Haloferula helveola: one gene and its partners. The protein of the gene in region 3 interacts with the protein of the main gene of each other region in a pairwise test. Links are inferred from orthologs where the notes say so. Each region holds a gene or a part of one and is shown on either strand. Other genes may lie near its edges.

Region 1 (4,717 bases), 3.7 Mb from region 3 along the record:
CGCGACGGCGGCATCCGCGGTGCGGTGATCCATCCGAAGGGCGGCGAATTCAACGACTGCCATGTGGATGAGGAGGGTCACGTCGTCGCCGGTGCGGGAGTGCGCCTGAAAAAGGTGGCGAGTGTGGCCGAAGCGGCCGGCATCGGTGGCTTCGAGTGGATGGAAGGCATTCCCGGAAACGTGGGTGGCGCCCTGCGCATGAATGCGGGGGCGATGGGCGTCGAGACCTTCGACCAGGTCGTCAGCGTGACGCTGCTCGGCGAGGATGGGGAGATCGTCACCCGGAGTCGCGATGAGGTTGAGTCGTTCTACCGCAACGTGCCCGAACTCCGACGGAATTTCGCCCTGAAGGCGGTCTTCTCCGGCGAACCCGACACGGCCGAGAATATCCGCCAGCGCTGGGACGATTCCCGCGCCAAGCGTCGTGCCACCCAGCCGGTCGCTGCCAGCGCCGGCTGCATTTTCAAGAACCCGGAGGCTGTGCCGGCCGGTATGCTCGTCGACGAGCTGGGCATGAAAGGCACGGGCGAAGGTCCGGCCGAGGTGTCCGCCGAGCACGGCAACTTCATCGTCAACCGCGGCGGTGCGAAGGCGGGCGACGTGCTCGGACTGATCGAACGGATCCGCGGGCAGGCGCGTATGAAACGGAACATCGAACTTGAGACCGAGGTGAAGATCATCGGTGAAGACGAACCCACCTTTTAGACCATGTTGCCGGAATCACTGAAAATCGCCGTGCTGATGGGCGGACCGGGCTCCGAGCGCGAGGTTTCGCTGGCGTCGGGCAAGGCGGTCGTTGCCGCGTTGCAGGGGGCCGGTCTCGATGCGGTGCCGGTCGATGTGCATGGTCCGGACTTCGTCTTGCCGGACGCTACCGGGCTCGCCTTCAACGTGATCCACGGGACCTTCGGCGAGGACGGACAGTTGCAGGACATTCTCGAAAAACGGGGAGTCCCGTACACCGGAGCCGGAGCGGCGAGCAGCCGGGTTGCTTTTGACAAGAATCTCGCCAAAGCGCGGTTTGTCGCCGCAGGTGTTCCGACACCTGCCTCCGAGATCGTTGACGTGTCCGGCGGGCCTCGCCTGCCCTCGTTCGAGGCGCCGTTCGTGGTCAAGCCGCCGCGCGAGGGATCGAGTGTCGGGGTCAGCATCGTCAGAGAGGCCTCCGCGGCCATGCCGGCGATGGAGGAAGCCGCCAAGTATGGAGACGAGATTCTGGTCGAGCAGTTCGTGGAAGGGAAGGAGCTGACCGTCGGGGTGCTGGATGATGTGGCGATGCCGATCGTCCACATCGCCCCGCGCGACGGCTTCTACGACATGAAGAACAAGTATCCGTGGCTCGGCGGTGGGGCGGGAAGCGACTACTACTGCCCGGCCGACCTTGATCCCGAGACCACGCAGCGGGTGCTGGATGCGGCGCTTGCCGGCCATCGCTCGCTCGGCATCGAGGTTTATTCGCGGGTCGACGTGCTGCTCGACGCGGACGGCAATCCCTTCGTGCTCGAGGCCAACACGATTCCGGGTATGACCGAAACCAGCCTGCTTCCGAAGTCGGCCGCCGCCCACGGGATTCCCTTTGCCGATCTCTGCATCCGTATCGCCGAAATCTCACTGAACCTCGGAGCCCGATAAGCCATGTTCAAACGCCGCACATCACGAGTCCGCCAGCGCCGCCAGGTGAAGGTGCTGCGTGCGAGCGTGATGTCGCCGCGGATTTTCTGGCACGACTTCCGCCGCGCGGTTTTCTCGCTGATCCGCTACACGCTGCTCGCGGCGCTCATTGTCGCGGCCGGATGGGGGATCTGGCTCGGGGTGCAGAAGGGCCTTCTGAAGAATGACGAGTTCCGGATCCAGCATCTGGTGCTCAACGACAATCCCGCGATCGATGAGATCCGCCTGCTGGAAGTCACCGGCATCGACCTGTCCGGCAGCCTCTTCGATTGCGACCCCGACAAGATCCGTGCCAGTCTGGTCGCCTTGCCCGAGATCTCCAACGCGAGTGTCACCCGCGAGTTTCCGGGAGATCTGGTGATCCGGGTGAAGGCGCGCGAGCCGTTCCTGTGGATCGCTTGCGAGCAGCTCGGTGTGCCTCCGAGGGGGCGGGACCGGGGGCTGATGATCGATCGGGCGGGCAGGCTGTTCCCGTGCCCCGAAGGGGATTTCGACAGTGCCTTGGATCTTCCGGTGATGGAGTTGAGGAATGGCGGCGAGGCCCTTGTTCCGGGGGAGAAGCTGGTGAATACCGACTTCGACCGGCTGCTTCGCCTTTACCGCGTTGCCGAGGAGATGCTACCCGAGGCCTCCGGCTGGATCGACTCGATCCGGTTGCACAAGGATTGGGGCTGTGTGCTGACGACCCGGGACGGCATCGAAGCGACCTTCGGTCACGGTGACCTCGAACGGCAGATGGGTGATTTGCTTGCCGCGATGGAACATGCGCGGGAAAAAGGGGACCGGATCGCGACGATCGTCTTGGTCGGGCGGCGCAACCAGCCGGTGACTTTCCACGAAGTCGCGCCTCCTCGGGCAATCCCGGTAGAGGAAGCGCAATTGCAACCCGAGCCCGAGTCCGCCGGACAAGCCGACCTTCGCCAACTCCTCGAACGCTGACCCCTCCATGGCACGAACCAAGATCCACGTCGGACTCGAAATCGGCACCAGCAAGATCTGCATGGTGGTCGGTGAGGTGAAGTCGGACGGCTCGGTCAAGATTCTCGGAGTCGGGCAGTCGAAGTCGGTCGGCGTGCGGAAGGGCGAGATCTATGATTTTCCCCAGGTCCGCGCCTGCGTGAAGGACGCGCTGGTGAAGGCGGAGGACGCGAGCGACGTCGAGATCGGCAGCGTCTTCCTGGCAGTCACCGGTTCACACATCCAAGGAGTAAACCACCAGGGAAGTTTCCGCCTGCCGGACAGCGAGGACACGATCGACGCCGACCATGTTCGCGAAGCGAAGGAGATCGCGCGTGCGGTCACCATTCCCCCGGATCACGTCTATCTTCACCATGTGCCGCGCCGGTTCGGGGTCGATGGCTTTCATCAGGCGAGCAGCCCGGTGGGTCTCACCGGCCGCACCGTGGAAGCGGATTACCATGTGGTGCATGGCATCCGTTCGCGGATCGAAAATCAGATCAAGTGTGTGCGGGAGATGCCGCTGGATGTCGACGACCTCGTGTTCTCGCCGATCGCGACCGCGCAGGTGGCTCTCAATCGTGAGGCCCGTGACCGGGGAGCGCTGGTGATCGATATCGGCGGCGGCACGACTGACTACGCGCTGTACGTCGATGGCATGATCGAGGCCAGCGGATGCATTCCGGTCGGTGGCGATCACATCACCAACGATATCCACCTCGTCACCGGCCTGCCCTTCTCGAAGGCGGAGCTCCTCAAGGTCCGCGAGGGCGATGCCTCCGGCGACGCCGCCCGTTCGGTCGGGGTGGTCAAGGTGGGCGACGAGAAAGGCTTCGCCGAGGCCGAGGTGAAGCGCCAGTTGCTCAACGATATCATCCGCCAGCGCCTTGAGGAGACCCTCGGGCTGCTGCTCAAGCGCCTGCCCGACGGATCGGTCGACAAGATCGGCACCGGCGTGTTCCTCGCCGGTGGCACCAGCCTGATGCGCGGCTTTGGCGAGCTCGCGCACGATATTTTCCGCCGGGATATCTACCGTCCCGAGCCGCCCGAACTGAGCGGCGTGCAAGCCAGTTTCAAGGACCCCCAGTTCACCACCGCCCTCGGACTCATCCGATACGCCCAGATTGTCGAAAGCGAGAGGTCGCCGAAGCGCGGCTTCCTGCGTAAGATTTGGCCTTTCGCCCGCTGACCCACACCCTTGCCATGATCGAATTCCCACGCGACCCGCAGAACGTCATCCCGACGTCATCCGTCAAAATCGTCGGCCTCGGAGGGGCTGGTGCCAACATGCTCGACCGCGTCGCGCTCGACGGTCTCGACGGCGCCGAACTGCTCGCCCTCAACACCGACATCCGCACGCTTTCCGGCTCGGTGGCCGGAGAGCGGATCCAGCTTGGACGCAACCTGACGAAGGGGCTCGGAACCGGGGGCGACCCGGAGCTTGGCCATCAGGCGGTGCTGGAAGCCGAGGATGAGATCCGCGCCTCGCTCAAAGGGCGGAAGATTGTGTTTGTTTGCGTCGGTCTCGGTGGTGGCACCGGTTCCGGCTCGGCACCGATCGTCGCGCGGATCGCCCGTGAGGAAGGGGCCTTTGTCGTGATGTTCGCGACGATGCCGTTCGTCTTCGAAGGTCGGCGTCGCCGTGAGCAGGCCGAGACCTCGCTGAACGAACTGGCGGTTCTCTCCAATGCGTTGGTGACTTTCGACAACAGCCGGATGGGCGAACTGGTTTTGGCCAAGCAGGGGATTCACGAGGCGTTCGCCGCGGCCGACCGGATGATCTCCGAGAGCATCAAGGCGGTGATCCGTCTGGTCGTGCGACCGGGCCTGATCAACATCGGTCTCGACGACCTGATGAGTGCGCTGCGGACGACCCGTTCGCGCTGTCTGTTCGGTTCCGGCATCGCCCGGGGCAAGGACCGGGCGCAGAAGGCACTGCGCAACGCCCTGGCCAGTCCGCTTCTCGATCAAGGCGCCCTTCTCAAGGACGCGCAGTCGGTGCTGGTGCACCTTTGCGGCGGCGAGGACCTCACGCTTTTCGAGATCGAGTTGCTGATGGAGAGCCTTGGCAAACACGTGCCCCCGAGTG
Region 2 (4,674 bases), 3.7 Mb from region 3 along the record:
TACGTCGATGGCATGATCGAGGCCAGCGGATGCATTCCGGTCGGTGGCGATCACATCACCAACGATATCCACCTCGTCACCGGCCTGCCCTTCTCGAAGGCGGAGCTCCTCAAGGTCCGCGAGGGCGATGCCTCCGGCGACGCCGCCCGTTCGGTCGGGGTGGTCAAGGTGGGCGACGAGAAAGGCTTCGCCGAGGCCGAGGTGAAGCGCCAGTTGCTCAACGATATCATCCGCCAGCGCCTTGAGGAGACCCTCGGGCTGCTGCTCAAGCGCCTGCCCGACGGATCGGTCGACAAGATCGGCACCGGCGTGTTCCTCGCCGGTGGCACCAGCCTGATGCGCGGCTTTGGCGAGCTCGCGCACGATATTTTCCGCCGGGATATCTACCGTCCCGAGCCGCCCGAACTGAGCGGCGTGCAAGCCAGTTTCAAGGACCCCCAGTTCACCACCGCCCTCGGACTCATCCGATACGCCCAGATTGTCGAAAGCGAGAGGTCGCCGAAGCGCGGCTTCCTGCGTAAGATTTGGCCTTTCGCCCGCTGACCCACACCCTTGCCATGATCGAATTCCCACGCGACCCGCAGAACGTCATCCCGACGTCATCCGTCAAAATCGTCGGCCTCGGAGGGGCTGGTGCCAACATGCTCGACCGCGTCGCGCTCGACGGTCTCGACGGCGCCGAACTGCTCGCCCTCAACACCGACATCCGCACGCTTTCCGGCTCGGTGGCCGGAGAGCGGATCCAGCTTGGACGCAACCTGACGAAGGGGCTCGGAACCGGGGGCGACCCGGAGCTTGGCCATCAGGCGGTGCTGGAAGCCGAGGATGAGATCCGCGCCTCGCTCAAAGGGCGGAAGATTGTGTTTGTTTGCGTCGGTCTCGGTGGTGGCACCGGTTCCGGCTCGGCACCGATCGTCGCGCGGATCGCCCGTGAGGAAGGGGCCTTTGTCGTGATGTTCGCGACGATGCCGTTCGTCTTCGAAGGTCGGCGTCGCCGTGAGCAGGCCGAGACCTCGCTGAACGAACTGGCGGTTCTCTCCAATGCGTTGGTGACTTTCGACAACAGCCGGATGGGCGAACTGGTTTTGGCCAAGCAGGGGATTCACGAGGCGTTCGCCGCGGCCGACCGGATGATCTCCGAGAGCATCAAGGCGGTGATCCGTCTGGTCGTGCGACCGGGCCTGATCAACATCGGTCTCGACGACCTGATGAGTGCGCTGCGGACGACCCGTTCGCGCTGTCTGTTCGGTTCCGGCATCGCCCGGGGCAAGGACCGGGCGCAGAAGGCACTGCGCAACGCCCTGGCCAGTCCGCTTCTCGATCAAGGCGCCCTTCTCAAGGACGCGCAGTCGGTGCTGGTGCACCTTTGCGGCGGCGAGGACCTCACGCTTTTCGAGATCGAGTTGCTGATGGAGAGCCTTGGCAAACACGTGCCCCCGAGTGCTCATGTACTTTTCGGTGCTGCGGTCGATCCCGGGATGAACGACCAACTGAGCATCACACTGGTCAGTTCGCTGCCGGAGGAAAGGCTGCGGGACCGCCCGACGATGGAGCGCGCCGAAAGGTCGGCTTCCGGTCTTGAGCCGAGTGTAGGCTTCGCGTCGCCGCTGGTGGAGGACGAGCCGGACCCGGAGCCCGAACCGGAACCCGAGGACAAGATGGAGGAGGACTCCGAGCCCGAGTGGGCGCCGGATCCGGAGCCTGAGGCGGTCGCCGAACCTGAGATCGAGGAACCGGAAAAACCGGAAGAGGAACCCGACGAGCCGGAGGACGAGGACGAGCCGGTCGCTGAAGAGGTTGAAGAGCCGGAGGTTGAGGAGGATGAAGAGCCCGATACCCCGAGGTCTCTGGAGGATGACGGCTTCTTTGCGGAGTCCGAACCGAAGGAGGAAGAAGAGCCTCCGCGGCTCGAGCCGGATGACGATGATGACGCGCCGTTCGCCGAGTCAGGTTTCACGCTCAAGCCGGTCGGTAGCAAGCTGCCCAAGCGGCGCAAGGACCGGCCCGCGAAGTCGAAGGAGGAAACGGATGATTTCGCCTCGGCGCCTGACGATCTGTTCGGAGAAGGTCTCGACGACCTCGAGGACGAATTCGCTCCGAAGAGCGGCAAGTCTCAGTCAGAGCTGAGCTTCGACGGGGGCCCCAAAGGGCGGTTCGAGGGCTCGGATCCGAGTGTTTTCGAAGGCGAGGATCTCGACGTTCCCGCATTCCTGCGAAAGAAGCGCAAGTGAGCCAACGTCTCAAAAATGGACGGCCCCGCCGGCACAAGTCCGACGGAGCCGTCTCCCCCCAAAGAAAACTGTAGCGCTCAGGTGCGAAGATCGTTGGAACTTCCTCACTCGGAGCGGGGGAAACATGTCAGCGTTGGGGCTTTCCCACAATGCGTGTTGATACGTACCGGGATCGTGCGTAGTCTTACGCAGAACTTCCCCCGTTGCTGATCCGTGCTAGGTAAAGCCTACTTCCAACTTTCGAACTCCCTGCAATCGGCGAGGAGTTTTTCTGAGGTCGCCACTTTGCTGTCGAAGGATCTTCCTCCTCTGATCGGCGCGGACTCCTGCGTCTTGAGCGAGTCCTGTTCCCACGGCAAGATCCTGAACATCTACGGGCAGGGCCGGGTTGCGGATACCGGTCGGGAGAGGCTGGACGACCTCAACCGGCTCTACGGGGAACACCCGCTGCTCGACAAGGTGGTTCAGCAGGACCCCGGCGAACTGGGTGTGGCATCGAGTGATTTTGTCGATCCTGAGGAGTATGCGAATCTCGAATTCAACAAGATCCTGCACGAAGGCAGGCCGATGCTTGAGGCGCTGTTCGGCAAGCTTGCGACCTGCTGCCGCAAGACCACGCTGCTGATTGCTTACAAGCGCGACGGAATCTTCAACTCGGAGAACCGTGAGGTGTTCGATGCCGTCCTGTTCATCGCACGCGCGGTCCTCGAGCGCATCGGCAGCCAGAGTGTCGAGCATGCGGTTCGCAATTTCCTTCTCACCACTTCGGCAGGGGCGCCGGTCGCGATCTTCATCGTGCAGCTGAACTCCGAGAAGGAGATCATGCCGCTCAGCTACGAGGCGGTGCGTCAGGCTGAAAAGTGGTGGGCGCTCGATGAGGCGTTCCGGATCATGCCCGAAGAGGCCTACATGGCCCATCGGATGGAACTGATGGATGCCTGGACGGATCCGGTCACCGCGCAGTTCAAGCAGATCCAGATCGACCTCGGCGGGGGCGTGATGCCGTGCTACGCGATGCCGAAGGCGAACGGTGAGATCATTCTCATCATGCCGGTGTCCGGAAGCCTGCCGAGTGGGGATGAAGCGCTGAAGGCGATCCTGACCCGGCGCCAGCGCGAGATCATGGAATGGATCGCCGAAGGCAAGACCAGCGCCGAGGCGGCGATCATCCTCGATATCAGCCCGCGGACGGTCGAGAAACACCTGGAGGCGGTGTTCCAGCGGCTCGGCGTCGAGAACCGGATCGCGGCGGTTCGCCGGTTCCTCGATCTGAAGGGCGGTCAGCCGGCATAGCCGAGCCACGGCCCGAGCCACTTTTCGGCTTCCTCGACGGTCCAGCCCTTGCGGTTCGCGTAGTCTTCGATCTGGTCCTTCTGTAGCTCGCTGATCGCGAAGTAGCGGCTCTCCGGATGGGAGAACATCAGTCCGCTCACGGCGGCTCCGGGATGCATCGCACAGCTTTCGGTCAGGGTGACGCCGGTCTTTTCCGCGGCCTCCAGCAGATCGAACAGGACCGGCTTTTCGGTGTGGTCCGGCTGGGCCGGATATCCCGGGGCCGGGCGGATGCCGCGATACTTCTCCTTGATCAGTTCGTTGTGGTTGAACTCGTTCGGGCGTTCGTAGCCCCATTCGACCCGGGCGCGGTGGTGAAGCAGCTCCGCGAACGCCTCGGCGAGCCGGTCGGCGATCGCCTTGATCATGATCGATTTGTAGGGGTCGGTCTCCTTCTCCGAAACCTCCTTCGCCCACTCGTCGGCACCGTGGATGCCAACGACAAAGCCGCCGATGTAATCGTTCGCGGCACCGACCGGAGCGATGTAGTCCGCCAAGGCCATGTGGGGCTTTTCGGACTCCTTCGCCACTTGCTGGCGCAGCGTGTGGAAGCGCGCGCGTTCGGTGCCGCGTGTGTCGTCTTGCCAGACGATGATGTCGTCGCCCTCGGCATTCGCCGGGAAGAAGCCGTAGATGCCGCGGGCGGTGAAGCGCTTCTCGGCAATGATCTGCTCGAGCAGTTCCTTCGCTTCGGCATACAGTTCCTGAGCCTGTGCCGCTCCGCCTTCGTTGCGGGTCTTGAGCGTCTCGGTTTCGCGATCCCACACTCCGCGCAGCTCCCAAGCATGGAAGAACGGCGTCCAGTCGATGTATTCGGAGAGTTCGCGCAGTGATTGTCCGTCCATCACGCGGGTGCCGGTGAACGACGGGACGGCAGGTGATCCGGCGGACCAGTCGAACTGCGGCGCGTTCTTGCGGGCCTCTTCGAGCGACACCGTCGGCTTGTCCTTCTTGTTGAAGTTCTCACGCAGCGTCACGTGCTGCGCTTCGTTGTCAGCCACGAATTTACCGCGGCCGTCCTCGGAGAGCAGCGAGGTGGTCACCGGCACGGAGCGCGAGGCGTCGAGCACGTGAACCACCGGGCCGCTGTAGTGCGGCGCGATTTTGACCG
Region 3 (4,589 bases):
ACCAGCTCGCGCACCGCACGCTCCCATGCCTCACCCGGACTGTCCGCGGGCAGTTTGCCAATGTGCCATTCATCCTTGTCGCACCGCAAAATACCCACCCCGCCGATCCAAGGCACCGCCGTTCCCGGATCCTCACCAAGCGACAGCACCACTTCACCGCCGACCAGCGAACTGTCGGCCAGCGGCAATGGAGGCATCGCGTCATCGGAAACCGTAACCGGGATCTGCTGCGATTCGACTTCGACCCGTGAGTGCCCGACGAGCGAATCGAGAAACTCCGCAATCTGCCCGTCCGACAAACTGAGCAGACCACCCTGTCCACCTCCTGACTCGGCAAGCCATACAGCGAGCCTCGTGTCGAATGCCTCCAGCGGCGCGTCGACTTCCACCAACCGGACCTGAAGACGGGATCTCGCCAGCATCTTTTCGGCATTGGCGGGAAACCCAACCCGGAACGCCCGGACATCGACGGGCGAGGCCGGCGTCGTCGACCGCTCCCCGGACTCGAGCTTGGGAGACTCCGACGCCATCAGCAACAGGGCCACCGCATGCGCGCAGACCTCGCCGGTCGAACGGTTCACCGCACAGCCGCACTCCACGGTCACGCCGCCATCCTCGCATCTGGCCACACACCGGAGTGCCCGCTTGCCTTGACGGAAGGTCCCGGTAACGAGCGAGCCACGACGCTTGAGATCCGGAGCGGCACCACGCGCCGCCAACGACTTGCCTTCCTTGAAGGCCTGCCATCCGACCTGTCCACGCAACCACTCTTCCGTCCAATCCATGCTTTGGTCCCCGATTTGTTTTGCCACCTCGGCGCTCGACCCGGAGACTCCTTGCCTGCTACGGGTGGGTGCGCCAGATGAAAGTCGTTGCGATCGGAAATCAAAAGGGAGGAGTCGGTAAAACCACAACGGCACTGAACCTGTCGGCCGCACTGGCCTTGCGGGGACAACGGGTGCTCCTGATCGACCTCGATCCGCAGGCAAACACGACGAGCGGGCTTGGCCTCGAGGTTGATGGCGACGATTCGGTCTACCCCGCCCTGCTCGGCGAAGCCGACGTTCGCGACAAGATCCGCGACTCGGGCCGCGAACGACTTTCCGTGATCCCGGCCCACATGGACCTGGCCGGCGTTGAGATCGAACTCGCCCGAAGCGACGACCACCTCGTCCGACTCCGCCACCATCTTCAGGGACTCAAGCCGAACGATCTGTTCGACTACTGCATCCTCGATACCCCGCCATCTCTCGGCGTGCTGATGACTTCCGCGCTCGCCGCGGCCGACGAGATCATGATCCCGCTGCAGTGCGAGTGGTTCGGCCTCGAGGGATTGGCGAAGATCGTGCACGTCATCGACCAGATCCGCGACTCCGGCGCCAACCCGGACCTCCTGCTGGAGGGTATCGTGATGACCATGTTCGACGGCCGCACCAACCTCGCCCGCCAGGTGGTCGAGGAAGTCGGGAACTACTTCCCCGAACAGCTCTATTCGACCGTGATTCCGCGGACGATCCGGATCGGCGAGGCACCCAGCCATTCCAAGACGATTTTCGAGCACGACCCCCAGGGAACCGGAGCCGTGGCCTACATGGCGCTCGCCGACGAGTTCCTCGCCCGCCACGGCCGACCGGTGGAGGTTGCGGCGCTACCCTGAGGGGCGCCGGCGCCTTGACCCGGTCATGGAGGTTCCGATTGCGCCGGAACCCCCTAGATATCATGGAGAAACAGGCATTCCCGCTTGACCGGCGAGTCGGGCGACGGCCATATTTTCGCCCCTCTCCCGGGTCTCCGGCAGAGGGATTTTTTCATACCTTCGGTGCCTCGCGGCCCGCCGCGATCCGGAGGAATCGCATTTGGCGGCCCGTCCGCCCACCTGACACCCACTAGAATGTTCTCACGCTTTTTCGGAAACTGGTTTTCCAACGATATCGGCATCGATCTCGGCACCGCCAACACCCTCGTCAACGTCAAGGACCAAGGCATCGTTCTCCGCGAGCCTTCGGTCGTCGCAGTCAAGGCCGGCACCAACGAAGTGCTGGCTGTCGGCGACGACGCCAAACGGATGCTCGGGCGGACGCCCGGCAACATCATCGCCATCCGCCCGCTGAAGGATGGCGTGATCGCCGACTTCCAAGTCACCGAGGCGATGCTCCGCCACTTCATCCGCAAGGCGAACAACAACCGGCGCAACAACCCGGTGGTCGTGATCGCGGTCCCGTCCGGCATCACCGAGGTCGAGCGTCGCGCGGTCTCCGAGTCCGCCGAACAGGCCGGAGCCAAGGCGGTCCACATCGTCGAAGAGCCGATGGCCGCCGCAATCGGTGTCGGGCTTCCCGTGATGGACGCATCCGGCAACATGATCGTCGACATCGGCGGTGGCACCACCGAGGTCGCGCTGATCTCGCTTGGCGGCATCGTTTACGCCCGCTCCGTCCGCACGGCCGGCGACGAACTCGACGAGGCCATCGTTTCCTACATGAAGCGGGCCTACAACCTGATGATCGGCGAACGCACCGCGGAGGACATCAAGATCCGTCTCGGATCCGCCGCGCCGATTCCCAAGGAGATCACCATGGATGTGAAAGGCCGCGATCTGGTCGCCGGTCTGCCGAAGACCGTCACCATCACCTCGCAGGAAATCCGCGAAGCGATGGCGGATCCGCTCGCCACGATTGTCGATGCCGTCCGCACGACGCTTGAACGCTGCCCGCCGGAACTTGCCGCCGACCTGGTGGACCGCGGGATCGTTCTGGCCGGCGGTGGCGCGTTGCTCCGTGGCCTCGACCGCCTGCTGCGCGAGGAGACCGGTCTTCCCGTCCATGTCGCCGAGGACCCCCTCAGCGCCGTGGCCGAGGGAACCGGCAAGATGCTGCAGGAACTCGACGTCCTGAAGCGCGTGACCAACAACTCGCGCTGAACCGGCTTCCGACGGTCGAATGAAGCCGCTCAATCTGCTGGCGCTGCTCCTGTTTCTCGCAGGTGCGACGTGGGCGCTCACCCGGAGCGAGCGGAGCGTGCGGGAGATCCAGGCCACCTACTATCGGGCTATCTCCCCGTTCCTGACCGTCGGGTCCACGCTCGAGGGCAAGGCCCGCGCCTTCCTCGACGAGGTCGAGCACTCGAAGATCTACGAAGCCGAAGTCACCGCGATGAACGAGGACTTCGGCCGCCTCAAACTGATCGAATCCCAGTTCCGGAAAGTCGAGGCCGAGAACGCGGCACTGCGTCGCGCCCTCGACTTCAAGGAACGAACCCGTTTCGACGTGGTCGCCGCCCGCGTGACCCGGCGCCAGCCGGCATCATGGTGGCAGACCGTCGAGATTGATCGAGGCGACGAGTCCGGAATCGCCACCGCCTACACGGTGGTGACCGACCGCGGCCTCGTCGGCAAGATCGACCAACTCGGGGAGCACCGCTCGACGGTGATCCTGCTCACCGATGAAGCCTGTCAGGTTTCCGCGAAAGTCGAAGGCAGTCCCGAAGTCGGGATCGTCCAAGGCCAGCGGGAACAGTTCGGCGGAAGCCCGATGCTCCGCCTCCGTTTCCTTTCCCGTGATGCCCGCGTTCGCGAGGGTATGCGGGTCTTTTCGACCGGCCGCGGCGGCCTTTTCCCTGCCGACCTCCTCCTGGGAGTCGTCGAGCACGTGGAGCCTGGGCCGCTCGCGACGGAGGCGCTCGTGCGTCCGTCGGTCGACTTCCAAAATCTGGGAACGGTGTTCGTACTCACCCCTCAGAAGGAAGAATCGTGATCCGCTACACCTTGTCGCTCATCGCGCTCGTCCTGCTGGCGGTCATCATCCAGCAGTTCATCCCCGCCCTCACACCGCTGTTCGGCTCGCGGCTGATGCTGGTGCTGCTCGTCTTCCTCTGCGCCTCGAGCACGGTGCCCGCGCCGGTGATGCTGATCCTCGCCTTCGTCTGCGGGTTTCTTCACGACGCCGAGAACGCGCTCGGTCCGCACGGCGGCGACCCGGAGGTCTACAACCCCGGCGTCGAGCAACTGCGCTTCGGCTACTCGATCGTGCTCTACGGCCTGATGGGCTACCTGATGCAGGGCATCCAGCCGCTTTTCCGCCAAGGCAAGTGGCAGTTCTCGGCGATCCTCTCGGGCATCGCCGTCTTCCTCTACCTCCTCTCCGAATTCCTGCTGATCAATTTCGTTCGGGGTGACTTCACGTTCTCCCGCTCGACCTTTTTCAAGATCACGTTCACCTCGAGCCTGACGATGCTGTTCTCGCCGCTCGTGTTCTGGCTGCTCTTCCGCATGGCGGAATGGAGCCACTACACGATCCGCTTTGACGGCCTCAAAAAGCAAAACCGCCGCGCCACGGCGTTCTGATCGAAATGGAACCGCGCCAAAGCCTCCGCATCATCCTCCTGACCGCCCTCGTGCTGGTCGGGTTCGGAGCCCTGCTGTCGCGACTCTACGACTTCCAGATCAACCGCCGCGCCCACTACCAGGCGCTGGTCCCCGGCGACCGCGAGGTCACGGTCCGGGAACCGGGTATCCGCGGCGCGATCCTCGACCGCAACGGCGTCGAACTCGCGCGCAACAAGCGCAACTACGAGGTCTACTTCGATCTCGA

Evidence for each region.
Region 1: the proteins of HAHE_RS19070 (region 3) and ftsA interact in binary tests that used the Escherichia coli proteins (3 or more experiments, as listed by UniProt). The link is inferred for Haloferula helveola from one-to-one orthologs.
Region 2: the proteins of HAHE_RS19070 (region 3) and HAHE_RS04730 interact in binary tests that used the Escherichia coli proteins (3 or more experiments, as listed by UniProt). The link is inferred for Haloferula helveola from one-to-one orthologs.

Annotation. Positions count from the first base shown.
Region 1 is NZ_AP024702.1:1,366,152-1,370,868, reverse strand. The notes cover bases 1,781-4,717. They hold ftsA (cell division protein FtsA), read left to right. Parts: upstream 1,781-2,617; coding sequence 2,618-3,817; downstream 3,818-4,717. Other genes in these bases: HAHE_RS04730 (cell division protein FtsZ), read left to right, coding at 3,832-4,717; HAHE_RS04740 (cell division protein FtsQ/DivIB), read left to right, coding at 1,781-2,610. Also shown: murC (UDP-N-acetylmuramate--L-alanine ligase), read left to right, coding at 1-705; HAHE_RS04745 (D-alanine--D-alanine ligase), read left to right, coding at 709-1,632; more of HAHE_RS04740, read left to right, coding at 1,636-1,780. UniProt on the Escherichia coli protein: Essential cell division protein that assists in the assembly of the Z ring. May serve as the principal membrane anchor for the Z ring.
Region 2 is NZ_AP024702.1:1,362,921-1,367,594, reverse strand. Bases 1-2,894 are described here. They hold HAHE_RS04730 (cell division protein FtsZ), read left to right. Parts: upstream 1-557; coding sequence 558-2,231; downstream 2,232-2,894. Other genes in these bases: HAHE_RS04725 (response regulator transcription factor), read left to right, coding at 2,445-2,894; ftsA (cell division protein FtsA), read left to right, coding at 1-543. Outside these bases: more of HAHE_RS04725, read left to right, coding at 2,895-3,524; metH (methionine synthase), read right to left, coding at 3,512-4,674. UniProt on the Escherichia coli protein: Essential cell division protein that forms a contractile ring structure (Z ring) at the future cell division site. The regulation of the ring assembly controls the timing and the location of cell division.
Region 3 is NZ_AP024702.1:5,032,450-5,037,038, reverse strand. What follows is about bases 1,097-3,905. They hold HAHE_RS19070 (rod shape-determining protein), read left to right. Parts: upstream 1,097-1,891; coding sequence 1,892-2,920; downstream 2,921-3,905. Other genes in these bases: HAHE_RS19060 (hypothetical protein), read left to right, coding at 3,749-3,905; mreC (rod shape-determining protein MreC), read left to right, coding at 2,940-3,752; HAHE_RS19075 (ParA family protein), read left to right, coding at 1,097-1,657. In the rest of the region: HAHE_RS19080 (DEAD/DEAH box helicase), read right to left, coding at 1-422; more of HAHE_RS19075, read left to right, coding at 863-1,096; more of HAHE_RS19060, read left to right, coding at 3,906-4,342; HAHE_RS19055 (peptidoglycan D,D-transpeptidase FtsI family protein), read left to right, coding at 4,348-4,589. UniProt on the Escherichia coli protein: Forms membrane-associated dynamic filaments that are essential for cell shape determination. Acts by regulating cell wall synthesis and cell elongation, and thus cell shape.